DNA from 2 places in the Paenibacillus sp. EKM212P genome. Region 1 is predicted to be linked to the other one. Evidence: a T-box and tRNA genes for the amino acid it is inferred to sense, from the RefSeq annotation. Region 1 holds a T-box; the other holds one or more tRNA genes.
What was found. A T-box is a leader RNA that pairs with one kind of tRNA and senses whether it is charged. The one in region 1 lies ahead of leuS (leucine--tRNA ligase), so its partner is inferred to be a tRNA-Leu.

Region 2: it encodes a tRNA-Leu, which carries the amino acid that the T-box ahead of leuS (leucine--tRNA ligase) is inferred to sense. The anticodon was not compared.

What each region holds. Positions count from the first base shown of each region.
Region 1 covers NZ_JAAMNR010000004.1:197,174-202,190, reverse strand. The annotation lists gene rsfS (ribosome silencing factor) at 1-261, shown strand, start outside; gene G9G54_RS13395 (CvfB family protein) at 258-1,166, shown strand; gene G9G54_RS13390 (class I SAM-dependent DNA methyltransferase) at 1,170-1,943, shown strand; gene G9G54_RS13385 (tautomerase family protein) at 2,016-2,405, opposite strand; T-box leader at 2,590-2,846, shown strand; gene leuS (leucine--tRNA ligase) at 2,908-5,017, shown strand, end outside.
Region 2 covers NZ_JAAMNR010000001.1:476,535-481,551, reverse strand. The annotation lists gene G9G54_RS02240 (hypothetical protein) at 1-289, shown strand, start outside; gene G9G54_RS02235 (hypothetical protein) at 430-651, shown strand; gene G9G54_RS02230 (carboxymuconolactone decarboxylase family protein) at 770-1,099, shown strand; gene G9G54_RS02225 (hypothetical protein) at 1,242-1,778, opposite strand; tRNA gene G9G54_RS02220 (tRNA-Leu) at 2,001-2,085, shown strand; gene msrA (peptide-methionine (S)-S-oxide reductase MsrA) at 2,365-2,877, shown strand; gene G9G54_RS02210 (divergent polysaccharide deacetylase family protein) at 3,003-3,938, shown strand; gene G9G54_RS02205 (N-acetylmuramoyl-L-alanine amidase) at 3,913-4,674, opposite strand; gene G9G54_RS02200 (YqzE family protein) at 4,965-5,017, shown strand, end outside.

The DNA of each region.
Region 1 (5,017 bases):
CGGGGAATATCACTAGTAGCTGATTATTTTGTTATCTGCCACGGTAATTCGGATACACAGGTACAGGCGATTGCAACAGAAATTCGCAAACGCGCTCATGATGAAGGTGTAACCATCAAAGGAATCGAAGGAATGGATTCCGCCCGTTGGGTTCTAATGGATTTGGGGGATGTCGTAGTGCATGTCTTCCATCGCGACGAGCGCGAATACTATAACATTGAACGACTCTGGTCGGATGCTAAGGTTGTGGAAAAGGTATGAGTTTGATCGCCGGTACTTATGTCACCATTATGGTGGATCGTGAGGTATCTCCTTTCGGCTACTTTCTCACTGTTGGTGAGCAGGATGTGCTGCTGCATTATACGGAGCTGACACGTGAAATTGAAGTTGGTGAACGGTTGGAGGTATTTATTTTTCACGATACAGAGGACCGCTTGGCCGCAACCATGAAAAAGCCGTTCTTGTCGTTGGGCGAAATGGCAAAGCTTGAAGTGGCTGATGTGCATCCGCGTTTGGGTTGTTTCCTGGAGATGGGATTGGGTCGTCAGCTTTTGCTGCCGATTCGTGAGTTGCCAGAAAACCGAGATTTACATCCTCGGGTGGGCGACTACGTGTATGCCATTATGGAGCATGACAAGCAAGGTAGACTGCGGGCTAAGCTGGCAGGGGAACAGGAACTGGCTCCGTTGTGCTTCCACGCCCCTGATTCGTGGCTGAATACGTGGGTGCAGGCGACTGTGTACAAGCCGCTTCAAATGGGCACATTCGTTCTGGTGGACGGAGGTGTGCTTGGTTTTGGTGCGATTGGGATGATTCACTCCTCGGAACGCAACCGGATGCTTCGCTTGGGCGAAGAGGTTAAGGTACGGGTCACACTTGTTCGCGAAGACGGTCGGGTCAATCTGGCGATGTCGCCACGCAAGGAAGTAGGTCGTGATGAGGATGCGGATCGATTAATTGCTTTTCTGAAAGAGCGTCCGGGTGGCGGCATGCCTTACTCCGACGCAACGCCGCCGGATATTATCAAGCAACGGTTTGGTATCAGTAAATCCGCCTTCAAGCGTGCGATGGGCAAGCTGATGAAGGAAGGAATGGTTACACAAAAGGAAAACTGGACCTACCTGGTGGAGAAAATGCCGAAACCGAAGGACGGGAATGGGGAATAAAAAATGGCTTCTTACCGGAAGTTTGCCTATGTGTATGATGAGCTGATGCAGGACATGCCGTACCCGGACTGGTTACGCTTTGCACGGCAGGCTTGGGATCAGTACGGTATGCCGCATACGGTGGCCGAACTGGGCTGTGGAACGGGTTCGATTACGATTCCCCTAGTTAACTCGGGCTTCGAAGTGTCTGGAATCGACTTATCCTCTGACATGCTGGCAGTAGCCCGTCGCAAAATGGAAACCACTCCCCAGGGACAGCGATTGTTTCGTGAGGGAAGCGTTCGCTGGATACAGCAGGATATGAGAGAATGGATTTTACCCGAGCCTGTGGATTCTGTAATTTCTTTTTGCGATTGTCTGAATTACTTGTTGGAGGAAGAAGATATAATTTCTACTTTTCGTAGAACTCATGCTGGACTGAAGCCTGGCGGAACCTTCTTGTTCGATGTGCATCATCCGCAGACGTTTTTACGTTATGATGAAGAGCAGCCATTCGTACTGGATGATCGCTCTATCTCATATATCTGGACATGTGCGTTGGACACTCCCCGTTGTGAAATTGAGCATCATCTTAGTATCTTTGCGAAAGCAGAACATGAAGGACGCGATCTGTATCAGCGTTTCGAGGAAATTCATGTACAGCGTGCCTATGATCCAGACTGGATGAAAGCAGAATTGTCCAAAGCAGGTTTTCGTGATGTGAAGGTATATGCGGATTTTGAATGGGTAGAAGCAGAAGATGACGCGGCGAGACTGTTTTATGTTGCTGTAAAATAGTGAAGACTCATTGAGCAAATTTAGGAAAAGAAAGACGCTTTTCATGATGACATGAAGGGCGTCTTTTTGCACTCATATATTCACTTTATAGTTCAACTGAAGCTCATCACCCGGTACACCCCGAATACCCCAGTTCTGTTTGGGCGTTTCAAATATAGTAATCTCAAGATCCTGTGGAGCAATGCCAAAATGGTCCATAATTCGTTGGAATAACAGCTGGATGAGCTGCTTCTTAGCTTCTGTCGTTCTGCCTTCAAAGATACTGATTTCAATAATGGTGTACGCCTCAGAGCGACCATCGGCATATATAAAGTCTTCCTGATCCATAGGGAAAAAACGATGAAACCTCTTGTCTGGAGGGTATTTGAATGCATCCACCACAGCAGAATGAATCACCTCTGAAAGCTGCTTTTTGATTGGATTTAGAGCTTCTTTTATTCCGAAAATTTTAATCTGTGCCATGTCTCAGCTCACCTTTCTTATCTCAACTCAACTCAATTTGCATCAATTTAATTCGAAGTTATTATAAAACATTCGTATGCATGTGTCATGAACAATTAGTATGAAGAGGGTCTTTAACACCAAAGATAGTCCTTATTTGACTTTTTTCGCGGTTTTCAATATAATAGTGCCATTATTAACGGTTAAACAATCGCTGATGAGGAATAGTAGCTTTGTCTGGACATATAGAGAGCCGGCGGGTGGTGCAAGCCGGTTGACAGCGCAAAGTGAACTCGCCTCGGAGATATGCGTCCAACGCAGGAACGCCTTTACAGGTGCTTGTATCCTGTTATTAACCCGCATCGGATCACCTCCGTTATCAGGTGCAAAGGGAGTAGAACGCGAAGAACGCTTTCTGCTAACTAGGGTGGTACCACGGGAATATAACCTCTCGTCCCTAGCGCTGACACGCTACGGGATGCAGAGGTTTTTTTGTTGCATACCGTTTGAGGAGGAAAAGACAATGACAGACACACAGCCGAAGCACGGCTATCAACCGCAAAGTATTGAACCAAAATGGCAGAAATATTGGGATGAGAACAAGACGTTCCGCACCGGGGAAGAGCCGGGCAAACCGAAGTTTTATGCTTTGGATATGTTTCCGTACCCATCTGGAGCCGGCCTGCATGTAGGCCACCCAGAGGGCTACACAGCTACGGATATTGTTTCACGTTATAAAAGAATGCGCGGCTACAACGTATTGCATCCGATGGGTTGGGACGCCTTCGGTCTGCCTGCCGAGCAGCATGCGCTGGATACAGGGGAGCACCCACGCGAAATTACGGTGAAAAACGTAAATAACTTCCGCCGTCAAATCAAATCGCTCGGCTTCTCCTACGACTGGGATCGTGAAATCAGCACGACGGACCCTGATTATTACAAATGGACACAGTGGATCTTCATCCAGCTGTACAAGCGCGGCCTTGCATATGTAGCTGAAGTACCCGTGAACTGGTGCCCAGCGCTGGGAACAGTGCTGGCGAATGAAGAAGTTATTGACGGTAAGAGTGAGCGTGGCGGTCATCCGGTCGTCCGTAAACCAATGCGTCAATGGATGCTGAAAATTACGGAATACGCGGATCGTCTGCTGGATGATCTGGAGGAACTGGATTGGTCTGAGAGTATTAAGGATATGCAGCGGAACTGGATCGGTAAGTCTACCGGGGCTGAGGTTCGTTTTCCAATTGAAGGCTATGACGAGCAACTCACAGTATTTACAACCCGCCCAGATACACTGTTCGGCGCAAGCTACTGTGTGCTGGCACCAGAGCAGGAATTGGTGGATATTATCACTACGCCTGAGCAAAAGGATGCTGTACAACAGTACCGTGAACAAGCTGCTCGTAAAAGCGATCTGGAGCGTACGGATCTGGCCAAGGATAAAACAGGCGTATTCACAGGAGCTTATGCAGTGAACCCGGTGAACGGCGAAAAGCTGCCGATCTGGATTGCTGACTATGTACTGGCAGGCTACGGAACTGGAGCGATTATGGCTGTACCTGCTCACGATGCGCGTGACTGGGAATTTGCCAAGCAATTCGGATTGAATATCATTGAGGTTGTCCAAGGTGGAGATGTGGCTAATGAGCCATATACTGAGGATGGACCGCATGTCAATTCAGGCCCGCTGAATGGACTTACCAACGAGGAAGCGATTCCGAAGATGATTGAATGGCTGGAAGCCGAGGGCAAAGGACACGGCAAAGTCACCTACCGCCTGCGTGACTGGCTGTTCAGCCGTCAACGCTATTGGGGCGAGCCGATTCCGGTAATTCATCTGGAGGATGGAACGATCAAAACGGTTCCTGAGGACCAACTTCCGCTCGTACTGCCGGAGATGGACAATATCAAGCCTTCAGGTACAGGTGAATCCCCGCTGGCGAACGCAACAGATTGGGTGGAAACCATTGATCCTGAGACAGGTATGAAAGCACGCCGCGAGACGAATACAATGCCGCAATGGGCAGGAAGTTGTTGGTATTACCTGCGCTTTATTGATCCGAAAAATGACAAAGAGCTTGTATCCAAAGAAAAACAGCGTGAATGGATGCCTGTTGATTTGTATATTGGCGGAGCGGAACATGCGGTTCTTCACTTGCTGTATGCCCGTTTCTGGCATAAGGTACTGTATGATATCGGCGTAGTGGAAACGAAAGAGCCTTTTTATAAGCTGGTCAACCAGGGTATGATTTTAGGCAACAACAATGAAAAAATGAGTAAATCACGCGGTAATGTCATTAATCCTGATGATATTGTCAATACGTTTGGCGCCGATACGCTGCGTATTTATGAGATGTTTATGGGGCCGCTGGAAGCGACCAAGCCATGGAATGAGAATGGGGTAGAGGGAGCACATCGTTTTCTGTCCCGCGTATGGCGCCTGTTTGTTTCCGAGGATGGTAGCCTGAACGATAAAATTACAAATGACGGCGGTAGCGATGAGTTCAATCGTACTTGGCATAAAACGCTGAAAAAAGTAACCGAAGATCTGGATGCGCTGCGTTTCAATACAGCGATCAGCCAGCTGATGATCTTCACCAACGATGCATACAAAGCAGACCTTCTGCCGCGTG
Region 2 (5,017 bases), on a different contig from region 1:
AGTACACTTTGAGCGTGCCTTGGATTGTAAGCATACGGAATTCGACGATTTGTATCCCTATATGATTGAACATCCTCAGTTTTTTTGGTATAAACGCTATGTGGCCTGGTCTGAGTTGTTGACGTTGGTTAACCTATGCGAAGAATTGTCCTTCTCTTGGAAAGAAGAATTTACTGCTCACCAAGTGGAGTATGTAGATCAGCGAGTGTTGTCTGCACAAGTGCTGGACTTCTGGTATGAGAAGAACGATACAAAAGAACATGATCACAGTGTGAATCAGTCGGGATAATTTGTCGCTATGTTGGCAATCCATATAAGTAGTAAGAGAGAAGAGACCTAAATGATTCGTTTAGGTCTCTTTTTAAACTTTTTTCATGTATATAGAACCATGATCGTTATGTTAAAAAAGTGAATAAGGAGGGGACAAGGATGATTATGGACGAAGAATTGGATGCTTATCGACTCTCCGGTGAAAAGGTGCGTGTCGTACGCGATGGATTGGAGTCCAACGATGTTGTGGGCATTGTACTGGCATGGGATGAGGAACAGGTGCTTATTCGTCGCCAGAATCGACGTGTGGTCAAATTGGATCGCAGCTATACATACCAGTCATTCAGCGAGCCGCGTTACAATCCGATAGATCTGGATTAGGAATGGGTTCTCAAATGAGTGTTGGATAAAAATAACTGGGTGATTCATTAGGCATACAGAAACTCTAAATCGGACACAGTAATGAAGGAAAATCCAACAGAGAGGACGTGCTGTGTCAATGACGGTTATGGACGAAAAAGTACATGCATACAAGGATCAAATCAGCCATTTGGAAGATCGGTTGCCCGAGGTAGTTCATGCATATCATCGCTTTACCGGAGAGTGCTTTCAAGCCGGCAGCCTAGATGAGAAAACCAAGCAACTGATTGCGCTAGGCATTGGCTTATTTGCCAACAATGAAGTATGCACGTTTTATCACGTGGACGAGGCGCGGTCCAAAGGAGCCAGTGATCAGGAAATTATGGAGACCATTGCTGTAGCCGCAGCAGTAGGTGGAGGACATGCTCTAAGCCAAGGGGTAACGCGTGTACAGAAGGCGTTGCAATAAGGCGAATCATTAATTGATGAGCTTATACTTCGTCATAGCGGTTATAGATCGATTTGGATATATGATGAATATGGAAAGGAGCTTCCGAGCACAGTTGGTGTCTGCGGAAGCTTTTTTCTTTTGCGTATTGGTTGTGCGGGGATTATGCTCTTCTGCTTGCGGCAAAAGCAGCAGGGCGAGACGTTTTACGCTTATAAGCCAAAGAGGATGTAACCAAACTTCGTTCAACGATGCGTAGAGGTTTGGATGTTGAATTGTTTGGTAATTCGGGGCGATGTTTCTCTAGTAAAGGAAGGGCAGCTGTATGGGGCATAGAGGTTGAGAGCCCGAGACATGCTCGCATCCGTTCATACATTTCTTTGCGGAACGCTGGCATTGCCATACTGAACTGCTCTTTATTGCCTTTACTTATATAGGTGGCGTGAACGCCGGAGTGGTTTTGTTGTATGTCCAGAACATGAATGTGATATTTATTAAATTCATGTTTTATTTCAGACAGCAGGATCCCGGTACGATCTACACCTGCATTAACCATTTCGACATAAAGATCAGGGGTTTTCAGCATACCGCTTTCTTCAAGAATTAGGCTGTCCCGCTCAAATACTTTTTGAATAAAGGTAAGGAGCAGATAACTTTTCACAAGAGACCATTCATGCTGAGTAGTATCTGAAGAGATCATTACCATTCACCGCCTTAGGAAAATGTGATGATAATTCATAACCGAATGAAGAAAAGGAACCTTCGTTCCTGAGAACTTATGTTCTTGTTTTAGTTTATTATTCCTTTTTTATCAAGAGGAAATTAACAAATATAAAAGGTTTGACATCTTGATATGAGCATGGTATGATCTATCTTGTCGCTAAGAAAGATTGATCTTTCGAGGATAAACGACAACTTATATGCGGTCGTGGCGGAATTGGCAGACGCGCACGGTTCAGGTCCGTGTGGGCTAACCCCCCGTGGAGGTTCGAGTCCTCTCGACCGCATCTATTAGAAAAGGTCTATAAAATTGCTCTCGTAGCAGTTTTAGAGGCCTTTTTCTTATATTTCCGGGGATTTGCTCATAGTTTAAGCTGAACACGTTTCTTGTCTTCCCGCAAACTATGGATTTCCATAAAGGATTCTGACAAATTACTTGATTTCTTTTAGGTGGAATTTTTGCGAATTCCTCAAGTTCATAAACAATTCTTTTATAAGGTTATCTTTTAAGATATGATAGAAAATAACGCACTTTATGATGAAGTTATTGAAAGGTTGGATGTAAGATGGAGAAAGCGACTTTTGCAGGTGGATGCTTCTGGTGTATGGTGACTCCGTTTGAAGAGCAGCCGGGCATTCATGGCATTGTGTCAGGATACACTGGAGGAACGATTCCTGATCCGACCTACGAGCAGGTTAAAACAGGAACTACAGGTCACTACGAGGTGGTGCAGATTACTTTTGAACCTGAGCTGTTTCCTTATGAAAAGCTGCTCGAATTATATTGGCCGCAAACAGATCCTACCGACGGGGAAGGTCAATTTCAGGACCGGGGTACACAGTATAAACCCGCAATTTTTTATCATACAGAGCAGCAACGTGAGCTTGCACAACAGTCCAAGGAGCAGTTGGCACAAAGTGGACCCTTTGATAAGCCAATTGTAACGGAGATTCTTCCTGCTTCGATTTTTTATCCTGCAGAGGATTATCATCAGGATTACCACAAGAAAAACGTGAAGCACTATAAGGAAGATCGGGCCCAATCAGGTCGTGATGAATTTATTGATAAGAACTGGTAAGCGGCTTTATTATACGTTTCTACGCACGATAAGGCAGATCAGGGAGTATTCCATGAATCTGCCTTATACATATTTAGACGACGTTACTCACACAATGAAGGGACAGAGAAGGAGGCTGACCCGCAATGAGTACACGACGGAAGCTGCACATGAGAAATATAATAAAAAAGGCTTTAAAGGAATCTCGCGCTCGGAAAGAGCCAGCTTATGTACCTGTATTCCATTCAAGCTCCAAAATGCGAAGAACCGTAGTACTCTGTATTTCGGTATGCATGTTATTGATGGTCTGTAGTACTGGTGTTGCAGAAGCAATAGACAAACAGGACGATCCGCAAAAGATGGTTGCTGTCATTATTGACGATCTGGGAAACCATATGAAAGGAACTGAGCAAATTTTAAATTTACCCGTTAAGATTACCGTTGCTGTGATGCCCTTCCTGCCTACAACCAAGCAGGACGCTATGGAAGCGCATAAGCGCGGTCATGATGTCATCGTCCATCTTCCAATGGAGCCAAAGCAAGGGAAGCCCGAATGGCTTGGGCCTGGAGCAATTAAGGCTAATATGACGGATGAAGAAGTACGTGCGAAGGTGACAGCAGCCATTAAGGATGTTCCTTTTGCGATAGGGATGAACAACCACATGGGTTCCAAGGTCACTTCTAATAAGCGCATTATGTCCATTGTTCTTGATGTTTGTAAGGAGCATGGACTATTTTTTGTCGATAGCCGTACTAATTATCGGTCAGTGGTCCCTGAGCTTGCCGCTAAAAAGGGAATGCCACCAGTACGAAATGATGTTTTTCTGGATGATGTCCATAACCTCGCCCATGTGAATCGGCAACTTACAAAAGTGGTTAAATGGCTGGATGAGCACAACACCTGCGTAACGATTGGGCACGTTGGCGTGTCTGGTATGCACACATCCTCCGCTCTTCATTCGTCGGTTCCCAAGCTAAAGGAGCACGCCAAATTTGTGGGTATTAGCGATTTGGTACGAGCTGTATGGGGATGGACGGGAGACCCAGCCACCAACACTACCATGCCGTCAGATGCGCAATAATGCCTTCGGCAATAGCTTCGGCAATGCTTTTTTGACCACGATCCTCGGAAAGCATAGCTCTGTCCTGTTCGTTACTTATAAATCCGGTTTCAACAATTACAGCAGGATGCTGGATTTTATTCAAAAGATAAAAGGGTTTTCCGTACACTGTTTTTCTATTTATGCAAAATAAGCGGTTTAATGAATGCTGAATCCGTTCAGCTAACAGATAGCTGCTGCCTTCATCCTGATACAGTACAATGGGTCCCCTTTTTTCGGCACGTTTGCTCCAATTGACATGCAGGCTTACAACCAAAGCGGTGGGCAGTTGTTCTGTTAGGCTTTTACGTTGGGCGAGGTCTTTAAGGTGCCGGGATTTGGACTGCAGCCAACGGTTGTCGTCACTCAGTGCGTAGTCCTTGTCCCGATTCAGGACAGCAGGATATCCCTGAGAGCGTAAAATCAAGTACAGCTTTTGAGCAATGGCGAGATTGATATCTTTTTCCAAAATTCCTTTATGACTTGTTCCACCATCCACACCGCCATGGCCTACATCAATCAGGACAACGGGCTTGGCAAAAGCGTGATAGGACGAATGTACGTTGGGTGGACCCTCTGTATACTTGTTCGGGTCGTTACTTTTCTCGTCGGGCTGAGCAGCTATACAGGTAAATGGGGCAAATACAGCACTGCAAAGGATGCATAGACTGAACCCCAAGCATGTCAGCCATATTCTGTTTAACTTTTTTTTCCTCACATTCTATTCCTCCAATGGACGAATTGATTATTTACTGAAAAACCATGCATAACAGGCATCAAACCTAAAGTAGCGTAGCTGCCTTCAAATATGACAATTAGCCTTGGGGTAACTGTTATGTTGAAGATAGTATGTTCCATTTAAGGGAAACCATGCATAGTTATTCCCACAGGGGTTAGACTTTTTGGAAAATGAGCAAGCTAGTTTTATCTGCACCTAACGTGTAAATCCGATATTTCCAAGCAACGTAAATGGAAATAATAGGCGCAGATTGGAGGAGGTCATGAAGGATGGCGAAGAGTGACGAACTGGTGACGTATATTACGCAGCGGATTGTTCGCTA